DNA from 3 places in the Bradyrhizobium sp. SMVTL-02 genome. Region 3 is predicted to be linked to each of the others. Evidence: riboswitches for the same ligand, from Rfam matches in the RefSeq annotation. Region 3 holds a riboswitch; each other region holds the start of a gene.
What was found. A riboswitch is a leader RNA that binds a small molecule or an ion and turns the genes downstream of it on or off. The one in region 3 is predicted to bind cobalamin.

Region 1: it holds a riboswitch for cobalamin, as region 3 does, so the genes downstream of both, ACNJYB_RS07910 (ribonucleoside-diphosphate reductase subunit alpha) here and ACNJYB_RS13700 (TonB-dependent receptor domain-containing protein) in region 3, are expected to answer to the same signal.
Region 2: it holds a riboswitch for cobalamin, as region 3 does, so the genes downstream of both, metE (5-methyltetrahydropteroyltriglutamate--homocysteine S-methyltransferase) here and ACNJYB_RS13700 (TonB-dependent receptor domain-containing protein) in region 3, are expected to answer to the same signal.

Annotation. Positions count from the first base shown of each region.
Region 1 covers NZ_CP182469.1:1,690,940-1,697,354, forward strand. The annotation lists gene ACNJYB_RS07910 (ribonucleoside-diphosphate reductase subunit alpha) at 1-2,556, opposite strand, end outside; cobalamin riboswitch at 2,677-2,890, opposite strand; gene ACNJYB_RS07915 (DJ-1/PfpI family protein) at 3,327-3,929, shown strand; gene ACNJYB_RS07920 (ribbon-helix-helix domain-containing protein) at 4,025-4,423, shown strand; gene ACNJYB_RS07925 (hypothetical protein) at 4,595-4,750, shown strand; gene ACNJYB_RS07930 (tetratricopeptide repeat protein) at 4,855-6,415, shown strand, end outside.
Region 2 covers NZ_CP182469.1:1,679,495-1,685,909, forward strand. The annotation lists one part of gene ACNJYB_RS07880 (IS3 family transposase) at 85-1,022, opposite strand; one part of gene ACNJYB_RS07880 (IS3 family transposase) at 1,022-1,298, opposite strand; gene metE (5-methyltetrahydropteroyltriglutamate--homocysteine S-methyltransferase) at 1,699-4,026, opposite strand; cobalamin riboswitch at 4,133-4,353, opposite strand; gene ACNJYB_RS07890 (TauD/TfdA dioxygenase family protein) at 4,916-5,845, shown strand.
Region 3 covers NZ_CP182469.1:2,946,170-2,952,584, forward strand. The annotation lists gene cobF (precorrin-6A synthase (deacetylating)) at 1-224, shown strand, start outside; gene cobT (nicotinate-nucleotide--dimethylbenzimidazole phosphoribosyltransferase) at 235-1,287, shown strand; gene ACNJYB_RS13695 (histidine phosphatase family protein) at 1,280-1,852, opposite strand; cobalamin riboswitch at 1,925-2,126, shown strand; gene ACNJYB_RS13700 (TonB-dependent receptor domain-containing protein) at 2,242-4,596, shown strand; gene ACNJYB_RS13705 (PepSY domain-containing protein) at 4,608-6,026, shown strand; gene ACNJYB_RS13710 (amidase) at 6,183-6,415, opposite strand, start outside.

The DNA of each region.
Region 1 (6,415 bases), 1.3 Mb from region 3:
CACCTCAAATGCTGTCGCATAAAGGTTCTTGAGATCGTCGGGCACCCGATCGATCTGGCCGACGCTGCCGTCGAAATATTTCAGGTCGGAGACCATCACCTCATCCCACAGGCCGCGGGCCTTAAGGTCGCGGACCAGGAGCTCGTTCACGACCGTGAAGTCCCCGGACATGTTCGATTTGACGAAGAGATTTTGATAATTTGGCTCGATCGACTGCGACACGCCGCAGATGTTGGAGATGGTCGCTGTCGGCGCGATTGCCATGACGTTTGAGTTGCGCATTCCGCCAGCGACGACCTTCTCGCGTAGGCGATCCCAGGGCAGCGTCGAAGAGCGGTCGAGATCGAGTCCGCCGCGGGCATCGTTAAGAAGTTGGATAGAGTCGAACGGCAAAATACCTTTCGACCAGAGCGAGCCTTCGAAGCTTGGATAGCGTCCGCGCTCGCTTGCGAGATCTGAGGACGCCTCGATGGCGTGGAAGGAAATCGCCTCCATGCTGATATCCGCGAACGTGACTGCCGCATCCGATGCGATCGGGATGCGCTGGACCTGAAGCGCCTCCTGAAAGCCCATCAGGCCGAGACCGACCGGCCGGTGACGCATGTTGGACCGGCGCGCCTCCGGGATGGTGTAGAAATTGATGTCAATGACGTTGTCGAGCATCCGGACGGCGGTCGTCACCGTCCGCTTCAGTTTTGCCTCGTCGATGCCGTCGGGGCCGACATGACTAAGCAGGTTGACGGAGCCCAGATTGCAGACGGCGACTTCGTCGGCCGAAGTGTTCAGCGTGATCTCGGTGCACAGATTCGAGGAATGGATCACGCCCATGTGGCGCTGTGGCGAACGCAAGTTGCAGGGGTCTTTGAAGGCGATCCAGGGGTGGCCGGTCTCGAATAGCATGGTCAGCATGCGACGCCAGAGGTCGGTAGCTCGCACCGTCTTGAAGAGGCGTATCCCGCCGTCCTTGGCTCTGGCTTCATAGGCCTCGTACGCGGTCCTGAATGCCTCGCCGTAGAGGTCATGCAGGTCCGGCGTCTCATCCGGCGAGAACAGCGTCCACTCGCCGTCGGCGTCGACGCGCTGCATGAACAGGTCCGGAATCCAGTTTGCGGTGTTCATGTCGTGCGTCCGGCGGCGGTCATCGCCGGTGTTCTTGCGGAGGTCGAGGAATTCCTCGATGTCGACGTGCCAGGTCTCAAGGTAAGCGCAGACCGCGCCCTTGCGCTTTCCACCCTGGTTGACGGCGATCGCAGTGTCGTTGGCGACTTTGAGGAACGGGATGATGCCCTGGCTCTCGCCATTGGTGCCCTTGATGTGAGCGCCTAGGCCGCGAACTGGCGTCCAGTCGTTGCCGAGGCCACCCGAATATTTGGCGAGCAGCGCATTGTCCTTGATCGACTTGAAAATGCCGTCAAGGTCATCGGCGACGGTGGTGAGGAAGCAGGACGACAGCTGCGGACGCAGCGTGCCAGAATTAAACAGCGTGGGTGTCGAGGCCATGAAGTCGAACGATGACAAGAGATCGTAGAACTCGATCGCCTTTGCCTCGCGATCAATCTCGCGCAGCGCCAGCCCCATCGCAACCCGCATGAAGAAAGCCTGCGGCAGCTCGATTCGCTTGCCGTGCTGATGTAGGAAATAGCGGTCGTAAAGCGTCTGAAGACCTAGGAACTGGAAGTTTAGGTCCCGTTCCGGCTTCAGCGCTGCGGCGATCCTGTCGAGATCGAAGCGGGCAAGTTCGGGATCGAGCAGCTCGGCGTTGATCCCGACCCTCACATAGGCCGGAAAGTATTCGGCATAGAGCGTCGCCATGTCGGCTTGCGAGGCCGACGTCGCAACACCATGAACGTGCGAGAGCACCTCGCCGCGGAGCTTGTCGAGCAGCAAACGCGCGCTGACGTAAGAATAGTTTGGCTCGTGCTCGACGAGGGTACGCGCTGCCATGATCGAAGCCAGCGCCAGCTCGTCCTGGCTGATGCCGTCGTAGAGATTGCGCCTGGTCTCGGCCAGCACGGGCTCCACAGAGACGCCATCGAGGCCGGCGCAGGCTTCGCCGATGATCAGCGCGAGGCGATTGGTATCCAGACCGACACGGGAACCGTCCGTCAGGGTGACGTGAAGCGCCGGAGCGCCGGCGGGCGCCGGCTGCGCGGCCGCGTCCTCGGCGCGCTGACGCGCGCGCTCTTCGCGATACAACACATAAGCGCGCGCAACCTTGTGGTTCTCACTGCGCATCAAGGCGAGTTCGACCTGATCTTGAACATCCTCGATATGGAAGGTGCGTCCTTCGCCCGCGCGCCGCATGAGCGCAGCGACGACCTCGTCGGTCAATTGCACAACGCTCTCATGCACGCGGCGAGAGGCGGCCGCCGTGGTACCTTCGACGGCCAGAAAGGCCTTGGTCATGGCCAACCCGATCTTGGGGGAGTCAAATGGGGTGACCTTGCCGTTACGGCGAATGATCTGCATGGTCGGCTCGCTTGGCGCGAGCGTTCGCGGACGCGACTGGATAATGGCAGCGGACGCATTGTCCGCGTCGTGTAGGTTCAGTGACATCAATAGGCCCCGTGATGCGCGTTGTGTTTGAACGGGGCGATAAGGAAGGACGCTGACGCAGCGCCGGCAGATATGTTGCCGGACGGTGCGTGTAAGCGACCGCCGGACACCCCGCCCGTGGACGTTCTGGTCGTCACGGCAGGTCTCCTGGCTCGCAGGTCGTTGCACTTCCTGTCTTCCCGGCGCAGTCGCACCAGTGACGTCGTTCGGAAGCAGCTCGCTGCTGACAGTTGCGGGGGCAGCGCCGGAATTCCGCGCACAAGGCGCAGTTCACCGGCTTCCCTCTTAGCCACTAAATCTTGCGATCAAGCGGACCGTGATGACGATATGTAGTGATATTCGGGACGCGCTGTCAACAGCTGATGAGGCTCGTAGATTTTTGCACGCAATCTTGACGTCGTTCCCGCGCTCGCCCGCGGTGATGTCGTCTATCCGCCGAGGGCTCAGCTATGCGGACGGAGTCTGGCAGGCGACGATTTGGGTGAGCGGCGGCGCACGAGCGGGCAAAGCTCAAGTCCCTGAGATTCAGGCGCGGCGGGACGTACGCTTCCTTGGAGCCCCTGGTCGAGATATGAAAGTCTGCACCGTGTGAAGATAGCTTGTGACAAAGCGCGCGGATATTGCTCATCTTTCCGCGTACAATCCGACGACAGCGTGCACGTGCCGCTCGCTCGACTGCGTTAACGGGTTAACACCAAGTCTCGTCCGGCGTCTGTATCCTCAGACCGCGCAAAGAGCGAGCGTTGGAACCTAAGTTCGGAGGATAATGCATGAATGGCAAGCGCATTCTGATGATCGTCGGGGATTTTGGTGAGGACTACGAAATAATGGTCCCGTTCCAGGCCCTCCTCGCCGTCGGACACACGGTTCATGCCGTCTGCCCCGGCAAGGCCGCAGGCGACACAATCGCAACGTCGATCCATGATTTCGAAGGCCAGCAGACCTACAGCGAAAAGCGCGGCCACAACTTCACGATCAATACCACGTTCGCCGAAATCGATTCCTCATCTTATGACGCGCTCGTGATCCCGGGGGGCCGAGCTCCCGAATACCTTCGCACCGATGGACGGGTGATCGAGCTGGTTAGATACTTCTTCGCTGCTGAGAAGCCCGTCGCCGCAATCTGTCATGCGGCGCAGCTCCTTGCGGGCGCCGACGTGCTGAAGGGGCGCACCTGTTCGGCCTATCCGGCCTGCCGCATCGAGGTCGAACTTGCCGGCGGCGTTTATGCCGAGATCCCAATTAATGGCGCCGTGACAGATCGCAATCTGGTCAGCGCGCCGGCTTGGCCGGCTCACCCCGCGTGGCTATCGCAATTTCTTGCCGTTCTGGGGACGACGATCAGCCATTCCGGCCTGCGCCGCGCCGCATGATCGTTCGGCTTGACGACGTGAATGAGCGTAGGTACGGGCGCAGGGCGGGGTGATAGACTGTGACCCGGCTCTTTCTGCTGCCTGAGGCGGCGCCCATGTGCAGGCTCTTTGTCAATGCGGATGCGGAGCTTTGGCAGACCCGGCTGAAGTCCGTGCGAATGCGCGGTTTCTCCACCAGCATCCGCTTGGAGAACCTTTACTGGCGGATTCTGGAGGAGATCGCGCAGCGCGATGGCATGACACTCTCGCAGCTCCTGGACCGGCTGCATGAAGAATTGCTGGAGGACCGGAAGAATGTGGAGAACTTTTCCTCGTTCCTCCGCGTCTGCTGCGGCCGCTATCTGATGCTGCAACTCTCTGGCGACATCCCGCGCGATTTCGCCACACCGGTCAGATCGCTAGATGCCAACCGCATCCTCGAGCGCGAGGCACGACGCTTTGCTGCGGACGCCGGGAGCGGGAGTAACAAATCGAGGATTTCAGTCACTGGTTAGGCAGAATTGCGTCAATCGATGGCGGTTGCCGCAGCTCGTCTGGGGCCCACGCGACAAAGCCGAGCCTCCAGTCACAACGGTCCAAGCGCCAGATCGGGTCTTTTTGCTAGCGCCATCTGAGCCGCACTTCCAATTTTTTTGATAGCGACAGTCAAGGAATCTCGCTGCGGATTGGCGCAGCAACTCACTATTCTTTTCCTACACGACTGGCCGCACTTTCGCTTGGTCTGGCGTGCCAGAGAAGGAAAGGAGAACGTGATGAAGAAGAAGATCGCTGAGATCAAGACCACCATCCGCACCACCACTCCGTACACCGGTACGCTTTAGGTTGGTTCGACGAGTGCCTTGAATGCATCTACCTGATGAGAGCATAGCGGCAAGGAGGGTGGTCCTTTCGACCACCCTCCTTTGTGACAGTTCCGGAGAGTCGAATGGTTGATTTGATCCAGCAGCGCATTGCCCCGGCCATATCATCTTCCGTCGAACTCAGTCCGATCACTATTTTGAAGGCAGAATCGGGCATGGCCCCGATTCCGACGATCAAATCGGCACTCGCGCGCTCCGGCTGGGACATCTTAATCACTGACGGAGACTGGCGGACCGGCGGCTATCTTGCGGGCCTGCAAACGCTCATCGACGCCGAACTGACGTGGGCTGCTGAAAATGGCCCAAAGCTGGTTGAGGCGGCACAACAATCCTTGAAGCGGCTATTCCCTCTCCTGGTCAGCGATGCCTTTAGCGTGCCGAAGGATCTCACCAATACCTCGAGCAAGGAGGAGCGCACACGCTTCTATCATCATGAATACCAAAACAAACTCTTGGTTGGATTAGCCGAATTCCTGATCAGGTGTGCCCGAGAGCGCAACGAACGCCGCATCCTCGTCATCGACCGGGCGGCTACCCTGTCCACCCCGGCGAAGAACCTGATCAAGCTGCTCGATAGGCTGGACGACGATGCGCGCGTGTTTCGGTTTCTCCTGATCGATTATGAACAACGCCTCTATTTCCAGGACGCCAGCGAAGTTCATTTCGGCAGATATAGCATTCAGGAACTCGGGCCGATCCTGGATCGGAATCTCGCTACGGAGAAACAGCGGCAGATCTATGAGGCAAGTGGTGGGAATCCGCTGATCGCCGAGGCCTTGAGCAAATGCGCGGGAGCCGGATTGCCGGTCATCGGCTATCTCGAGCCGATCGCGATTGTGGATCTCCATCTGGCCACTCTCAACACCGGGGAACGACACAGCCTTCTCAAATCGTACATTGAATCCGATTGCACGATGCCTGATCTCATCGCGCAACGAAACTATGCGATCTTCGAGCAGGCGACCGCAGATCATCTGCACGAGCAGGTGCACCGCGCTTCCCTCGACCGCTATCTGGCGGGCGAGGCGCCGCTCGTCATGCTTCATGCGCTATCGATAAGGGACAAATACAAGCGTCTGGAACTGGTTGCAGAACCGAGTCAGATCCTCCAAAGCATCGGCCTGTATGACCTCTGGTTCGGCTACTTCGGGGAAATTTTCGCCGATCCTGCGCTTCGCACCTACGGCTCGGGAGATGCCCCGGCGAACGCCGCCTTCATCAACGCGGCTTTTGTACTGTATTCGCTCGGCTGCGGGCGGGTGTCCGTTCCCTATCTGAATGAATTCTACAAGACATTCCCGAAGAGCCGATACACGCCAACGGTTCTCTATGCCCAATCAATGACGTATGGACGCTATCAGCAGCCGGTCAACCTCACGGTGGCCGAAGAGTACGCCGTCCGAAATCTGGAGATTATCGAACGGGATTTCAAGGAACACGACAAGTACGATTATATCAAAGTGTTTGCAGAGAATGCCTATGCTTACATCAAGGCCAAGCAGGAGAAATATGAGGAAGCCCTCAGCCTTTGTTCGAAAGGTCATGGCAAGATGCTTAAGGCGTATGGCGACGAGCGCTTCAAGCTTCACCAGTCGATTCTTATCTACAACACCAGTCAGGTCTATG
Region 2 (6,415 bases), 1.3 Mb from region 3:
ATCGCAACTGTGAAATGGACCCGCGGAGCGGGACCGCTTGAACCGGTTTGTTAGTTGGAAACTGACCGCTCCTGATCCTTTCTATCACGCTGCCAGAGACTCTGTCTGCTGCTGTTGCTGTGGGCATGTGGTCAACGCGTCAGCGTTGTCCACCATGTCCACAGCCTTCGCGGCCTGCATCCGTTCGCGCCAGACCGCCATCGGCGTGCGATAGCCGAGGGACTGATGAAGGCGACGATCATTGTAGAAGGCGATCCAGCTCGCGATCCCTGCCTTGGCCTCGCGGCCGTCGGCATAGCCCTTGAGATAGATGTCCTCATGCTTGAGAGACCGCCACAGCCGCTCGATGAAGACGTTGTCCATCCAACGACCGCGGCCATCCATGGAGATCTTGATCTTTGCGGCCGCCAGCGCGCCGGTGAAGGCCACGCTGGTGAACTGGCTGCCCTGGTCGGTGTTGAAAATCTCCGGCGTGCCGTACTTCGCCAGCGCCTCTTCCAGAGCCGCCACGCAGAACGAGACGTCCATCGTGTTCGATAACCGCCACGCCAGAACCGCACGGCTCGCCCAGTCGATGATGGCGACGAGATAAAGAAAGCCGCGGCCGATGGGCAGATACGTGATGTCGGCCGCCCACACCTGGTTTGGCCGGTCGATCGTCATGTTGCGCAGCAGATAGGGATAGATCTTGTGGCCCGGTGCCGGCTTTGTCGTGTTCGGCCTTGGTCCCAGCGCCGCGATGCCCATCTTGCGCATCAACCGCTGCACACGCTTGCGATTGACCTGAAGCCCCTCAGCCTTCAGCATCGCGGTCATTCGCCGCGAGCCCAGGAACGGCCAGGCGGTGAATAGCTCGTCGAGGCGCCGCATCAGGGCGAGGTCGTTGTCGTTGGCCGGCCGTGGCGGCCGGTAGACCCCAGAGCGGGCGATACCAAGCAACATGCATTGCCGGCGAATCGACAGCGCCATGTCGGCGCGATCGAGCATTCCTCGACGGTCCGGCGTGCTCATCTTCCGGACCTCCGCGCTAAAAAATCGCGCTCGACTGTCAGTTGTCCAATCTTGGCGTGCAGCTTCTCGATCTCTCGTTCGCGAGCGTCCTCGCTCTCCCGCCCGACACCCGCGTCAAAGGCCCGGGCCGCCTGGTCCAGTAGCTGCTTCTTCCAGGCATAGATCTGGTTCGGGTGAACCTCATAGCGCTGGGCCAGATCGGCCACCGTCGTCTGCTCCCGCACGGCTTCCAGCGCGATCTTTGCCTTCAGTGCCGCGTCGATCTTGCGTCTCGTCTTCGTTGTCATCATGCGCTCCGTCTATCAAACGGAGCAGCCCCTTCCAACTAAGCACGTGGTCCCACAATCGGGGTCCATTTCAACTGGGCCGGCCCTTGGTTGAATTGTCGTTAGCTCGGCACCACGTACCCGCGCCAGTCTTCATGTCCTCCAGTTCAGCGCCCCGCGTCTGTCTAGGTACATATGGCCACCGCGGAAGTGGGACACAGTCCAAATGCGGCTCACTGTGACTTGATGCGTCAGATGCAATCGACGCTCGTGGCGCTTCGGCTGTATGTGATCATTCGCGGTCGCGAATGCTGCCGGACGCGCCGTCAACCTGCTAGGCGCCACCCACTCAGCGCCTAGAGGGGGAAACCCATTGGGAAGCTTCGTCAAACATACCGTTTAACCGCTAGCTACCCTGGCATCAGGACGCCTTGCGCATTTCGCGGGCCGCTGCAACCATGTTGACGAGCGCCGGACGGACTTCGGTCCATTTGCGGGTCTTTAGGCCGCAATCCGGATTGATCCAGAGCTGTGAGTCCGAGAGTCGTCGGCGGGCCCGCGCGATGAGATCCCCCATCTCGGCAGCTTCGGGAACCCGCGGCGAGTGGATGTCATAGACGCCGGGGCCGATGTCGTTTGGATATTTGAAGGCAGTGAATGCATCGAGCAGCTCCATCTTAGAACGGGACGTTTCGATGGAGATGACATCTGCGTCCATCGCGGCAATTGCATCGATGATGGCGTTGAACTCCGAATAGCACATATGGGTATGGATCTGCGTCGCATCGGCAACACCGGAGGAACAGAGGCGGAAGCTCTCCACGGCCCAGTCGAGATAAGACTTCCAATCGGAACGCCGGAGGGGCAAACCTTCGCGTAGCGCGGCCTCATCGATCTGGATCATGGTTGCGCCGGCCTTTTCCAGGTCGGCAACCTCGTCACGGATCGCGAGCGCGATCTGACGGCAGGCCTCGCTGCGCGGAATATCGTCACGGACAAACGACCAATTCAGGATCGTCACCGGCCCGGTAAGCATGGCCTTCATCGGCTTTCTGGTTAGCGACTGCGCGTAGCGCCACCATTCGATGGTCATCGGCTTCGGCCGCGAGACATCGCCGAACAGAATCGGCGGACGAACGTAACGTGAGCCGTAAGACTGCACCCAGCCATGTTTAGTGAACACGAAGCCGGAGAGCTGCTCAGCGAAATACTGCACCATATCGTTGCGCTCGAACTCGCCGTGAACAAGAACGTCGAGCCCAATCTCCTCCTGCCACAGGACCGCGCGAGCCGTTTCCTCCTTCAGGAAGTCTTCATATTCCGCCTTGGTCAACTCTCCATGAGCATGGGCGGCGCGGGCGTTGCGTACTTCGGTGGTCTGTGGGAACGACCCGATCGTGGTCGTGGGGAAAAGCGGCAGGCCGAAGCGCTTGCGCTGAACCTCGCTACGGGTCGCAAAAGCGTCGTTGCGCCGGCACATAGCCTCGTCAATCGCCTCCGTCCGCTGGACGACGGCCCTGTCATGTATCTTCGGCGATGCCCGGCGAGTTTTCGCTGCGAGGTCTGATTCTGAAAGTGCGGCAGAGGCATTTCTGTCGCCTGCAAGCGCTTTCGCCAAGGTCGCGAGCTCGTCGATCTTCTGGACCGAGAAGGCAAGCCACCTCTTCACGTCCGAATCGAGATCGGTCTCGAGCTCAACGTCGATTGGGACATGCAAGAGCGAGCAAGAGGGGGCGAGCTGCACGCGATCCTTGCCGAACTTTGCAATGAAAGGTTTGAGCCGCTCAACCAGGACCGACAGATTCGAGCGCCACACGTTCCGGCCGTCGATGACCCCGAGCGAAAGCACGAGGTCCGCGCGGGCGCCAAATTCAATTTGGCTCAATTGTTGGGGGGCGCGAACCAGATCGACGTGCAGGCCGGCCACGGGCAATCCCAGAGCCGTCGCCAGGTTGTCACCGATCGCTCCGAAATAAGTTGCAAGCATGATCTTGATGCCAGGCACCTCCTCAGCGAGACGCCCATAGGCGCGCCGGAGCGCATTCCGCGTAGTCTCGTCGAGATCAAGCACCAAATAGGGCTCATCAAGCTGGACCCACTCGGCTCCACGTTTCGCCAGTTCCTTGAGAACCTCGACATAGACGGGCACTAGGCTCTCAAGAAGCGAAATCGGATCAAAGGTTGGATCCGAGCTCTTGCCGAGCTTCAGAAACGTAACCGGTCCGACCAAGACAGGGCGCGTTTGATAGCCAAGGGCTTTCGCTTCCTCATATTCCTCGATCGGTTTGCGGGAGGAAAGCCTGAAGGTCTGTCCTTTATGGAATTCGGGCACCATGTAGTGGTAGTTGGTATCGAACCACTTGGTCATCTCCTGCGCAGCGACGCCATGATCTTGCGCGTGACCGCTGTTCACATCGTGTTCCTTGTCTTGCGAGCCCCGTGCCATGGCGAAATAGGTCTTCAGCGATACGGGACCGCCGTCCCAGCCATACGCCTCAGGAATGGCGCCAACCATGACGCTCGTATCGAGAACCTGGTCGTAGAGTGAAAAGTCGTTCGACGGAATCACGGTAACGCCAAGCGAGTTCTGACGCGCCCAATTGGCGACGCGAAGACCGGCCGTTGCTTCGAGAAGCTGCGAGTTGCCGATCTTGCCGGCCCAATAGCCTTCGAGCGTCAGCTTGAGCTCACGGCGTGGTCCGATACGCGGCGTGCCGAGTGTTGCGACAGGAAGTGAAAGAAGAGACATAGCTTTAACCCCATTGTGTGGGGGCAAAGGCCATGGCGGAAACGCAGGCAGGAGGCCGCGAAAGCGAGGCCCGCTACTAGGCGTACCACCGGACACCCCGCCCGTGGACGAACACGTTGTCGGGGCAGGTCTCCTGGCTCGCGGGTCATCGCCTGCATCCGGCCTTCCCGAAGCTTCTGCTTCAGTGACACGTTTGGATGCGGGCTCGCCGCTTACAGTTGCGGGGGCAGCGCCGGCATTACTTCAATCCTGAACGGATCGAGAGCGCACCGGCTTCCCTCTTAGCTCCAGATCGAACGCTGGAGAACCTCGACGCCTCCGATTATCTGCAACAGAAGCGATACGTCAACCCTGAGATCGTCTTTGCTGCGGCAAGAAAGCTCTTACCAATGGAAGTATCGAGGTCACCGACCACAGCGGCGTGAAGCATTGCGCGCCTTCCCACTTTAACGATGCGTGTGGTCGTCACGCCGTCAGGTGCGATCGCGCCCTGTAGATGTTTACTAGCCCTTGTCGTCCACGCTGTGCTGTTGTCGGCTAGATGTATCGTGCAGCTCCGAACTCCGCCGCTGTACGCGCAAATCGGCCATTGTTCTCTGACTCTTGCGCCTCGAGAAGAAGTGAAGAGAGGCTTCCGCTTCTTGTCGCTTCAGTGTCACTATCGCCGATTTGCGGCTCTTTGCGCTGCAGCTTCAGCTTTTCACACCGGTCAACTACCAGTTCTGGCAATTGATCAATCCGACAGTTCTCGCCAACTTAGATCAAGATCGTAGCGAAGCCGCACCAATAAGTCGGAGCTCGCTTTAGGAGCGTAGCAGGAACTCGACGCTGTCACCATTACTCTGGCAGATTCCGTATGCGGAAGCCGGCAAATTGGAGATTTCGAGCCATGACTGCCACGGTCTTGTCGGATGGCGTCGCTCCTCGCAGCGACGTCGTCAAATGCGCAGCGCGCATCGGCGCAGAAATCCGAAATGTCAAGCTATCGGGCGATTTGCCGGAGCAGACAATCGGCTCGATCAACGAGTTGCTATTGGAGCACAAGGTCATCTTCTTTCGCGACCAAGGGCACCTCGACGATGCGGAGCAAGAGCGATTTGCCCTTCGTTTCGGGAAGTTGGCACCTCATCCGACGCTCGGTGCGATCAAAGGCACGGCGTCGATCATCGAGCTTGATTCCGCGCGCGCCGGTAGCCGGGCCGACTTGTGGCACACCGATGGAACCTTCGTCGATGCCTACCCCAAGATTGCGGTACTGCGAAGTCTCGTGATGCCACCATTTGGTGGCGATACGGTCTGGTCGAACACCGTTACGGCGTACCTCGACCTAGCGCCGCCGCTGCAACGGCTTGCAGACAAGCTCTGGGCGGTTCACAGCAACGCCTTTGACTACGCAATATTGCCCCACGTCAGCGAGCTCGACAAAAAACATCTGGACGAAATCTTCACGAGAACGATCTATCAGACTGAGCATCCCGTGGTGCGCGTGCATCCCGAGACCGGTGAACGCGCGCTAGTGCTTGGCGCTCTGGTGCAAAATTTTGTTGGTCTTCCAAAATACGACGGTCAGAAGCTGTTTGATCTCTTTCAGTCTCATATCACGGCCCTCGAGAATACCGTGCGGTGGCGCTGGAAGGAAGGCGATGTCGCGATCTGGGACAATCGCGCCACGCAACATTATGCGGTGAACGACTACGGCGACCAGCATCGTCTCGTTCGTCGCGCAACGGTCGTCGGCGAAGTGCCCGTTAGCATCGATGGAAAGAGCAGCGTAACCCGCGTAAAAGCCTCCAAGGAACCGGCCGCGAAGGTCGCCTAGCGGGGTTACAACGTTGCTCGCGGTAGCCTGCTTCGCCACACATTCAAACATGAATGTCTTGCTGCGAGTACTCGAATAAAAGCCGAGCCGCACCTAGCCCTGAGAGGCGCGCCATCGAGTTCAGCAGCTGCGCGCGCAGTGCAACAATTTCATTGGAGCAGTAAGCCGTATCTTCGGCTCCTCTCCGACGTGTTGAGCTCGAAAGTGCGCTCGTTGGGAGCGCGGCTTTCGAAGAAACCTCTCGAAGGTGTTTACGCGCAACCTTTGCCTACACACACGCCGATCTCACGGTCTGGTTGTTCATCCGCTATGGTCTCAATTGTTGCCGAGCTGCCGCCAGGACTTTCGCAGTCACAATCGACAGGCTTCTGTTCACTTTGCGGCGGGCGCTTTCGGCGTCCTCTAATCTCTAGATGATTCGAAGCACCGAGGCTGGAGAGATGAGCGCCGATTTGATCTCGTGCCATCGGACCTGAGGGCGCGAATCGAGAAGCAATGCACTGAGGCTCATGTCACCTACCAACCCTAACAATTGATGCGGATGTCGGACGCATGGCATTCGTGAACAGC
Region 3 (6,415 bases):
GCGTCGACACGGTGGTGGTGATGCTCGACGGCGGCACGGCATTCCAGTCGCTCGATCCGGAAGGGCTCCATATCTGGTGGGGCGCTTATCTCGGCATGCCCGACCAGATCATCATGTCCGGCGCGCTCACTGACGCGGGCCCGCGCATCGTCGCGCTCCGGCAGGAGGCGCGCGAGCGCCACGGCTGGATCATGGACAGCTACATTCTCAAGCGCAGGCCGTAAGCGAGGCAGCATGCTCCCCGGCTGGGTCACCCAGAAATGTCCCGATGTCTCCGCGACCCATCGCGATGCGGCGATCGCACGTCAGGCGCAACTGACAAAACCGACCGGCGCGCTCGGCCGGCTCGAGCAGCTTGCGATCGAGCTTGCCGGCCTCCAAGCGACCGAGCAACCGCGTGCCGCGTGCGTACCCATCATCATCTTCGCCGGCGATCACGGCATCGTCGCGCAGGGGGTGTCGGCCTATCCGCAGGCGGTCACCATCGCGATGATGGCGAATTTTGCCTCAGGCGGCGCAGCGATCTCGGTGCTGGCGCGCGAGCTCGGCTCAAACCTGGAAGTCGTTGACGCCGGCACGCTGACGGAGGGGGCGATGCCTGGCATCGTCACCGACAAGCCGCGCAGTGGCACCCGTGATTTCAGTGTCGAGGCTGCGCTCACGCCAGCAGAGCTGGTCTTCGCCTTCGAAGCCGGCCAGCGCGCGGTCGCGCGTGCCGAGGCCAGCCAGCCTGATCTCCTGCTCTTCGGCGAGATGGGCATCGGCAACACCACGACATCAGCGGCGATCGCCGCGAGCCTGCTCGGCGTCAGCGCCGAGGAGATCGCGGGCAGCGGCACCGGCGTCGATGCGGCGGGCCGTGCGCACAAGGCGCGCGTGATCGATGCCGCGATTGCGCGTCATGGCGTTGCGGGCGCCTCGGCCGAAAAGATCCTGTGTGCTGTCGGCGGACTCGAGATCGCGGCGATCGCGGGCGCCATCATTGCGGCCGCGCAGCGCCGCATCCCTGTGCTGATCGACGGCTTCATCGTATCGGTCGCGGCGCTGGCGGCCGTGCGGCTCAACCCGTCGTGTCAGCCATTCCTGCTGCCTTCGCATCAATCGGCGGAGCAGGGACATCGGCTGGTGCTGCGCGCGCTGAACGTGCAGCCGCTGATCAGCCTCGATCTCAGGCTCGGCGAGGGATCGGGCGCCGCCATCGCGCTGCCGCTGGTGAGGTCGGCCTGCGCGCTCCACAATGACATGGCGACCTTTGCGGAGGCCAATGTGCCTGACAGGCCTAGCTGACCCGCTGATTGACCGAGACCACCCGCCAGCCGCTCGCGAGCCGGTCGATCCGGGTCAGCGACAGCGGGTCGATGACGAAGCGTAACGCCGCCTCCGGTAGGAGATCGAGCGCGGTGCACAGCGCGGCGCGGATCGTGCCGGAATGCACGACGAGCGTTGCTGATCCGGCTCCGATCCGCGACAGTCCCAGCCGGACACGCGCGACCTGATCCTCAAAGCTCTCGCCGCCCGGTGGTCTCAGGTGCGCCGGATCGCTCCAGAATTGTACGTAGGCATCGTCGCCGCCCGCTGCGAGCTCGTCATGTCGCCGGCCGGTCCAGTCACCGAAATCCTGCTCGCCGAATTCGTCCACCAGAATAGGTTCGAGCCCCAGCGCCCGCGCCGTCTCGATCGTGCGCCGCGCAGGGCTCGCATAGCTCGCAGCATCCTGCGGCAGGCGCAACCGCAGCGCCTCCAGCTGCGCGCGGTCGTCCAGGTCCGCCGGTGCATTGGCGGCATGGATCGTCCCCTTAACGCCGTCGACGGGCGCATGTCGGATCAGCCAGAGGAAGGTTGCGCCTTCCATGCAAATCTCCGCGGAAGTTGGTGGCTGTGGCACTATCGCCGCAGCTTGCACATTGACTCCGTCCTGATCGTAATCCTAGATGCTCGCGACGGTTTCCCCGCAAGGGGATGAAAAGGGAATGCGGTGCGGGGACGTTGTCCCCAATGCCGTGGCTGCCCCCGCAACTGTGAGTGGATAATCCTTCGTCAGAAGCCACTGGGTCCTCGGTCCCGGGAAGGCGACGAAGCGGTCGTGACCCGCGAGCCAGGAGACCTGCCGTCAGCCGTGGTCACACGCGAAGATGTCGGTCGGGGAGTACAGACATTCGGCTTCATCGGAGGGCTGACAGGCCCGGGGTGAGACCTCGTTCGCTGTGACGTGCCACTGACGTCATACCGAGGTCTAGACCCGTGTCTTCCATTCGTATCGTACGACGGCGCAGCGTCCTGCTCGCCTCCGCCGCGCTCACATCCGTTGCCGTTCTCGATGTGCCTGCTGCGCTCGCGCAACAGGCAAGCGAACCGCTGCCGCCCGTCGAGGTGTCGCCCGCCCAATCCCGCAAGCCGGCCAAGCCGGCTGCCCGGGAGCCTCAGAGCACGCACCGCGCGGCGCCGCGCAGACCTGCCGTATCCGCAGCACCAAAGCCCGTTGTGCCGGCTGGGGGGGCGCAGACGCCGCTCAACACCAATGCGGTCGCCGAAAGCGCCTCACGCCTTGGGCTGACCGTGCGCGAAATACCCGCGACCGTCGAGGTCATCTCGGCCAAGACCATGCGCGAGCAAGGCTATCGCACCGTGTCCGAGGTGGCGCAGGGCGCGGTCGGCGTGACCTCCGGCGATGCGCCGGCGGAGCCGGCGGGCTTCTCGATGCGCGGCTTCACCAACAGCCAGATCAATACGCTTTACAACGGCATCAAGATCGGCCCGCAGAACATGACCTCGCGGATCATGGACACGGCCAATCTGGAGGCCGTGGAATTCCTGAAAGGCCCGGCTTCGCTGATCTCGGGCGAGGGCGCCGCCGGCGGCGCGATCAACCTCGTCACCAAGCAGCCGCACACCGGAGCCGTCCGCAACGAGGCGGACTTCTCGTACGACTCCCTGAACTCGTTCCGCGCCCATTACGGCTCCGGCGGCAGCACCAACGTTCAAGGCCTCGATTACCGCTTCGACATCAGCCGGTCCTCGCTCAACGGTTTTGTCGACGACACCTATACCAGGACGTTCGATGTCTCCGGCCAGCTCAACTACCGCGTCTCCGACAGTCTGAAGGTTTGGGGCGCGATCGAATATCGCGAGGACCGCGGAAAGGCCTATTGGGGCGCGCCGCTGGTGCCGGTCGCCTTCAGCGGCCCACATGCGACGGCGGGGATAGTCTCGGGCAATTACGTCTCGAACTACAATAAAGCCAATCTCGGTGCGGTCACCATCGACGACCGCACCTTCAACACCAATTACAACGTCCTCGACAACCGCAACGTGGCGCAGGAAGTCTGGTTGCGCGGCGGTTTTGAACTGAAGCTCGCGCCGGACCTTACCTTGAAGAGCCAGGCCTATGGTTATGGCGCGGAGCGCAGCTGGTTCAACAACGAGGTCGAGGCATTCAACTCCGGTACGAACCTGGTCGATCGCGAACGCTTCTATGTCGCGCACAGCCAGCGGCTGGTCGGCAACATCACCGACCTGATCTGGGATACTGACATCGCCGGCTTCGACAACCGGCTGGTCACGACGCTGTCGTCGAGCTACCTCGATTTCGTTCGGCCGGGTGCCGCGAATTTCCCGGGCGACTCCGTGTCGCTGGTCAATCCAGACCGAGGCTTCTACGGCACGCTCACGACCAAGCAGCAGACCGCGCGCATCGACAACGAGGCGCTGTCGTTCGAGGACCGGCTGAAGCTGACGCGGACTTTCGCGCTGGTCGGCGGCCTGCGCGTCGAGCATATCGGCCTCGACCGCAACTCGACCGACGTCAACGGGCTGGTGAACGCGGGCTTCCCGTTCACCAACGACTGGGCGCCGGTCACGGGACGCATCGGCTACACCTGGGAGGCCGTGCCTGGCCTGACCTTCTTCAGCCAGTACGCGACCGGCGCCGACGTGTCCGCCAACAACATCTTCCTGCTGTCACCGACCCAGCCTCTGGACCTGACGACGTCGCGCATCTACGAGACCGGCGTCAAGCATCTGTTCTGGGACAACCGGGCGGAGTGGTCGTTCTCGGCCTATGATATCCAGCGCAAGAACGTCTATGCGGCGGCCGGCGGGCAAACGCTCAACATCGCCGGACGGCAGGAGTCCAAGGGCGTCGAGCTTGCTGCCTCGGTACGGCCAATCGAGCCGCTGCGGCTGTGGGGCAACATCGCCTATGTCGATGCCCGCTATGCCGACTACAATTTCGCCGGCGGGTCGTTCTCGGGCAACACGCCGCCGAACGTGCCGCGCATCGTCGCCAATGCCGGTGCGTCGTACCGGTTCTTCACGCCGTGGCCGGTGGAGCTCGGCATCGTCGGCCGGCACGTCGGCGACCGCTACAACACCGATGCCAACACGGTGACGATGAACGCCTACACGGTGGGCGACGTCTATGCCTTCGTCGATATCCCGAAGACGGTCTTCAATGGCGTCGACCAGGCCCGCCTGACCTTCCGGGTGCGCAACTTCACCGACAAGCGCTACGCGATCTGGGGCGATCCGTTCTATCCCGACCAGATCCTCTTGGGCGCCCCGCGCACCTACGAGCTCTCGGCCGCGCTCAAATGGTAGGCGCTGAACGCATGGGCGCGATCGTCCTCCTGCATCGCTGGCTCGGAATCGCGTTCTGCCTGCTGTTCGCGATGTGGTTCGCGAGCGGGATCGTGATGCACTTCGTTCCGTTTCCGTCGCTGACGGAAGCCGAACGGATGGCCGGGCTTTCGCTGGTCGACCGCGGCGAGGTGCGCATCAGCGTTGCCGATGCGGTCGCCGCGAGCGGAATCACGGACGCTACGCGCCTACGGCTGATTCAACGCAGCGACGGGCCGGTCTACATCGTGTCGGGACCCTCGCACCTGCGCGCGCTTCGTGCGACCGATGCGCAGGATGGCTCGGTGCGGTCACCCGAGGTCGCGCTCGCCATCGTATTGGCTCACGCGCGTCAACGTGGGCTCGATGCAACGCGAGCAACTGTCGTTGCATACGCGGACCACGACCAATGGAGCGTCCCGAACGGCTTTGACCGGCACCGGCCCTTGCTTCGCGTCGACCTCGGCGATGCGGCCGGCACGGAGGTCTACGTCTCGTCGCGCACCGGCGAGGTCGTGCTGGATACGACGCGACGCGAGCGTGGCTGGAATCTCGCCGGCAGCGTCTTGCACTGGATCTATCCGACGGTCCTCAGGAGCAATTGGGCGCTGTGGGACGGCGTGGTCTGGACGCTGTCGCTGCTGGCGCTGATCGCAGCCCTGCTGGGTGCGGTGCTCGGGATCCTGCGCGTGAAGACGCGGGGACGCCGGCTCGCCTCGCCATATCGCGGCTGGCACGCCCTGCATCACGTCATCGGTCTCGTGGCGACGGTTTTCGTGCTGACCTGGATCTTCAGCGGATGGCTTTCCATGGATCACGGCCGGCTGTTCTCGCGCGGGCAGCTGACGTCGGCCGAAGCCGGCGTGATCGATGCTTCGCCGGACTGGACGGCGGCTCCATCGCCGGATCGCAAGCCGCTATCGCTCCCTGCCCGTGAAGTGGAATGGTTTGCGTTTGACGGAACCGTCCACCGACGTGAGCGGATTGATCTCGATAAGCAGGTCGTGGTGCGGCCGGACGGTCGAGAGTCGGAAGGCCTCGGTGCGCAAGCGATCGCGAGCATGATGACGAAGCTTGCGACGGGCTGCGCCGCGCCCTCTGTCCTCGGGGGTAATGACGATTATCCCGCACAGTCCATCGTCCCCGGTGCTTCCGTCTACCGCTCCCGCTGCGGCGATGCCTGGTTCGACATCGACGCGGCCGACGGCCGTGTGCTGCAAAGGCTGGATGCGTCGCGACGGGCCTATCGCTGGGCCTACGGCGCGCTCCACACGCTCGATTTTCCAATCCTCATCGCGCACCCGCGCCTGCGCGATGTCCTGATCGTCGGCCTGTGTGCGCTCGGACTGGTGTTCTCGATCACCGGAATTGTCATCGGCTGGCGGCGGTTGCGTTTCTCGTTCGCCGGCTAGATTGAAGCCCGAGAAACAAGAAGTGCGAAAACAACCCCATGCACAGTAGCCGGTGATAATTTAATCAACGACTTACGCAGACATCGCCGGAATTTGACCCTTCGGGCAAAACAGGGGTATATTGCGATTATTCCGAAACCGTCGCATTGCCCAAAGCTACGCCCGCAACTGCGCCTCGATCTGCCGCGCGGCGCGCAGCAGCGTGCGGTCCTGGCCGCGCCGGGCGATGATCTGGAGGCCGAACGGAAGCCCGTTTGCGTCGGCCCCGCACGGAAGCGAGATCGCCGGCAGACGGGCATGATTGACGAACGGTGTGAACACGGCATGCGCGCGCGGGCTCGCGGCGCGGCCGCCGATCGTCTCGGGTCCCGCTTGCGTGAACGGCCAGG